Regions from separate parts of the Paenibacillus sp. FSL E2-0177 genome, predicted to be linked through region 1. Evidence: predicted binding sites of a transcription regulator. Region 1 holds the regulator's gene; the other holds the start of a gene.
The links. Region 1 encodes Rex, which represses fermentation and respiration genes when NADH is low (regulators of the CRP and FNR family bind a similar motif). Its sites were predicted from a motif close to TTGTGAAATATTTCACAA; they were not measured.

Region 1 (2,205 bases):
CAATGAAATCTGCTTTCATCCCTACAGCAAGTCTGCCTACATTATTTAAAAAGATGGACTGCGCGCCATATTCTGTAGCCATACGCAGAGCCTCTGGAGCTGGAACAGCCGTTGGATCACCGCTGACACCCTTATGAATGAGAGCTGCAAGCCGCATCTCTTCAAACATATCCAAGTTATTGTTGCTTGCCGCGCCATCCGTGCCAAGAGACACCTTCACACCAGCTTTTAGAAGATCAGTAACCCGAGCCACTCCGCTAGCCAGCTTCAAATTACTGCCCGGATTATGAGATACACCCACATTATGGCGAGCCAAGATCTCAATCTCTTCATCATTTAAATGAACACCATGTGCAACTATCGAGGGACGTGTGAACATTCCAAGCTTCTCTAAGTGAGCTACAGGACGCAACCCGTAATCCGCCACATTTTGTTCCACTTCACGTTTCGTTTCGGACATATGCGTATGCATCGGTAAATCCAGATCATGCGCTGCCTGCACGAACTTAACCAGGAAGTCCGGAGGGCAAGTATAAGGGGCGTGCGGCGAGATCATAGTAGTAATTCTACCTTCAGCCTTTCCATGCCAGTTACGGGCAAAAGAAATCGCTTCCGCAAGCTTGTGATTCTGTACATCCTCTGGACATAAGCCGATCACACCACGCATCAATACGGAACGGATACCTGATAACTCAGCTACCTCGGCTACTCGGTCCATATGATCATACATATCGAGGAAGGTCGTAGTTCCACCCTTCAGCATTTCCAATACAGATAAGGAGGTTCCCCAGTATACATCATCACCGGTGAACTTTTCCTCCATCGGCCACATCTTCTCCTGAAGCCACACTTGTAGCGCTAAATCATCTCCATATCCACGCAGCAAAGACATCGCCGCATGACCATGTGTGTTTACAAGTCCAGGCATGAACAGCAGACGGCTGCCATCAACCACTTGCACTCCAGCTTCCATCTGAGGCTCTTCTTTTCCTATGTAAGTGATTAAATCATCTTCAATAGTCATATATCCACTCAGAACCGGCTCATCCGTTCCCGGAGTCAGAAAATACCCGCCCTTAATTATCGTTTTATTGTTGTTCATGTTCGCTTTCTTCCTTTCCATCCCGCAAGTAATAAGCAAGACTTTGCAGATCAGTTGTAAAATCAGCTGCATGCACCCGGATATTCGGTGGTGTCTTCAGAATCACAGGGGCAAAGTTCAAAATCGCTTCAATCCCAGAAGAAATGAGAATATCTGCTACATTTTGAGCTTCTGAATCAGGTACGGTAATAATGGCAATGCGAATACCTTGCTCACGAATTGTGCTGCCTAGTTCATCCATCGGTTGCACAGTAAGGGAGTTGATCTTACGTCCAACCTTAGGAGCGTACGAATCAAATATAGCCGTGATTTTCATAGTATCTTTGAGATATGCATTGTAATTAGACAAGGCATGTCCGAGATTACCTGCTCCAACTAAAGCTACATTAAGCTGTTGATCCAGCTTCAGGATATGACGGATTTTCTCAATAAGATACGTTACATCATAGCCGATACCTTTTCTGCCGAAGTCACCAAAATATGCTAAATCCTTACGAATCTGTGCGGGATTAAGATCAAGCTTTTGTCCAAGTTCCTGAGAGGAAACTGTTAATATTTCGCGATTCTGGAGATCATTCAAAAAACGCAAGTACACAGGCAGTCTGCGAACAACGGCTTCTGATATTTTATCCGATTTCATATTTTTCCTCCTAAAAATAGTAATGTTCTTGTGAAAATCCATATTCAAACGTCTACCTCTCCTTATTAAGGACGGTACTGTAACACACCGCCCTTAAGGATAAGGAGGAGCTAAACTGAAGACGAGCGTTTTAAGAAGCGCCGCCATCCTCTAGCCATTCCGCTATGCGAGGGACCATTTGATCAGTAAGCATATGCTCCATTTTGGGACCAGGCAATGAATAAAGGAAATACTTCCCGTAATGAGATTCAATAACCCTTGTATCATAAACAATAACTATTCCGCGATCCTGCGCCGTGCGAACCAGTCTTCCGAATCCCTGCTTAAAACGAATAACCGCTTGAGGAACAGATAATTTCATGAACGGATTCTTCTTCTGGGCCTGCAATAACTCCGACTTCGCTTCCGCCAACGGGTGATTCGGTGGTTGAAACGGAAGTCTCACGATGGCCAGGCAAGTCAG
Region 2 (2,205 bases), 1.1 Mb from region 1:
TGAAAATTGACGGTAAGAATAAAGACGAAGCAATTATCGTAAATACCCATACGGATGGGATAAATGTGGTGGAGGAGAATGGCGCTGTGGGCATGCTGTCTATGATTCGTTACTTACAGCAAGAGCAGCCGGAACGTACGATGATATTTGCTTTTGTGACAGGGCATTTTAGATTACCGGAGTTCAAAGGGTCCTCTCAGGCAACTTCCACCTGGATGGAGGGGCATCGAGAGCTGTGGGATGGCAAGAATGGCCATTTAAAAGCTGTAGCTGGAATTACGGTTGAGCATTTAGGCAGCATGGAGTGGAAGGACGATGATACGGGTCATTATGGTCCAACTGGACAAATAAGTACAGAATATACCTATGCAGGCAATGAAATGATGGCAGGCATTTGGCTGAAGGCTATTGAAAAGACAGATAGCACACGTACTGTATTATTGCGTGGACATAACAAGTTTGAGTTTGGAGAGAGTCAGCCCTTATTTGAAGCAGGGATACCGGTGATTGGTTTCATTCCAATGCCCGACTATCTGCTCGTGGATAGTGACAACAGAGAGATGGACAAATTTGATGCAAAGCTAATGCATACGCAAATTGTATCGTTGCTGAAAGCGGTCAAGCTAGTGGACGGAACGGAGACGACTAAGCTTGGGAAATCAGATGGGTATTCTTTTTTCTACGGACGTACTAAATGATAGTAGCAGTTCAAGATTTGTCATGACAAAGATGACATTAGCTTTAATTCAAAAAACACTGATGATTTGAGTCAGTGTTTTTTTGTTGCAAAAAAGGGGATATATTACGGCTCAAAATGAGAAAATATCGTTTTTTTGCCAGCATCGAAGTAGGAGGGAACTTGTGACATCACATATGCACTAATCAATCAATAGCTCCTTCGGGTACTTTTTGTGTTATTCACTGAGTTGTCAGAAAGATTTGACCCTTTCTTGAACGTTTAGGGATTAAGAGATATCTGTGATTGAATTACTTGCAATTTAAGATAAGATGATTTTAATCATTAGGTCACATTATAATTTTGACTGTTCAGTATCAGGTAAATCGGGCTCGCCAACTCTTGCTTTGTGAATTTTTTCTCTTTTTACATAGCAAAGAACGATGAACGTCATACTAAAACGAACAGGCAACGATGTCGCTGAACCTTGCTAAACCTGATATTGAATGCAGCCAACAGTTAGCAGGCCTAATCATAGAAAAATGAACAGTGTTTTGAAGGGAGCATTAAAGAATGGCAATTGATACGGTGCTATGGAGCAGGCTGGTGACAGGCTTGACTCTCGGGTTCCACGTTATTTTTGCGACGATTGGCGTCGGTATACCGCTAATGATCGCTATAGCAGAGTTTATCGGGATTCGGAAGAAGGACCCCCATTATACACTTATGGCAAAGCGGTGGTCTCGAGGATTTGTCATTTCTGTGGCGGTTGGTGTCGTGACCGGTACAGCGATTTCACTACAGCTGGCCCTGGTATGGCCGAATTTTATGAAACTGGCTGGGAATGTCATTGCACTTCCGTTATTCATGGAGGTGTTCGCGTTCTTTTTTGAAGCTATCTTCTTGGGCATTTATTTGTATACGTGGGATCGCTTCAAAAATCCGTATATCCATTGGCTGCTGACGATTCCGATTGTCGCCGGGGCAGGCATGTCTGCCGTTTTTATTACGACGGTGAACGGATTCATGAACCAGCCTGAGGGCTTTGTCATGGAAGCAGGCCAATTCACAGCGATTAACCCGGTGCAAGCGATGCTGAATACGGCGACGTTCTCCAAAGTGTTCCATGTATTAAGCTCGGCCTATTTGACAGGAGCTGCCTTGTTAGCCGGGATTGCAGCCTTCGCGATGCTGAGAAAAGGTGTGTCCGCATACCACAAAAAATCTTTAAATCTCATGATGGCGGTTGTTTTACTATTCGGTTTGCTGAACACGTTAGCCGGTGATGTGTCCGCCAAGTTTTTGGCCGAGCATCAGCCAGAGAAGCTTGCAGCGGCAGAGTGGCATTTTGAGACGAGCAGCAGTGTGGATTTGGTACTATTGGGATGGCTGAATGCAGAGCATGAAGTTCTAGGGGCTCTTCATCTGCCGAAGCTGCTCAGCTTCCTGGCCTTTGGTGACTTTAATGCAGAGGTGACGGGGCTCGAGGAATTCCCCAAGGAAGAATGGCCACCGCTTCTCGTTCATTA

Region 2: a site for Rex is predicted at 1,084-1,101, ahead of MHI25_RS16250 (cytochrome ubiquinol oxidase subunit I). Genes of this name have one in related genera too.

Annotation. Positions count from the first base shown of each region.
Region 1 is NZ_CP150307.1:4,715,855-4,718,059, forward strand. Features, by position in the region: gene MHI25_RS21035 (amidohydrolase) at 1-1,102, opposite strand, end outside; gene MHI25_RS21040 (redox-sensing transcriptional repressor Rex) at 1,089-1,742, opposite strand; gene dinG (ATP-dependent DNA helicase DinG) at 1,873-2,205, opposite strand, start outside.
Region 2 is NZ_CP150307.1:3,640,260-3,642,464, forward strand. Features, by position in the region: gene MHI25_RS16245 (hypothetical protein) at 1-698, shown strand, start outside; gene MHI25_RS16250 (cytochrome ubiquinol oxidase subunit I) at 1,250-2,205, shown strand, end outside.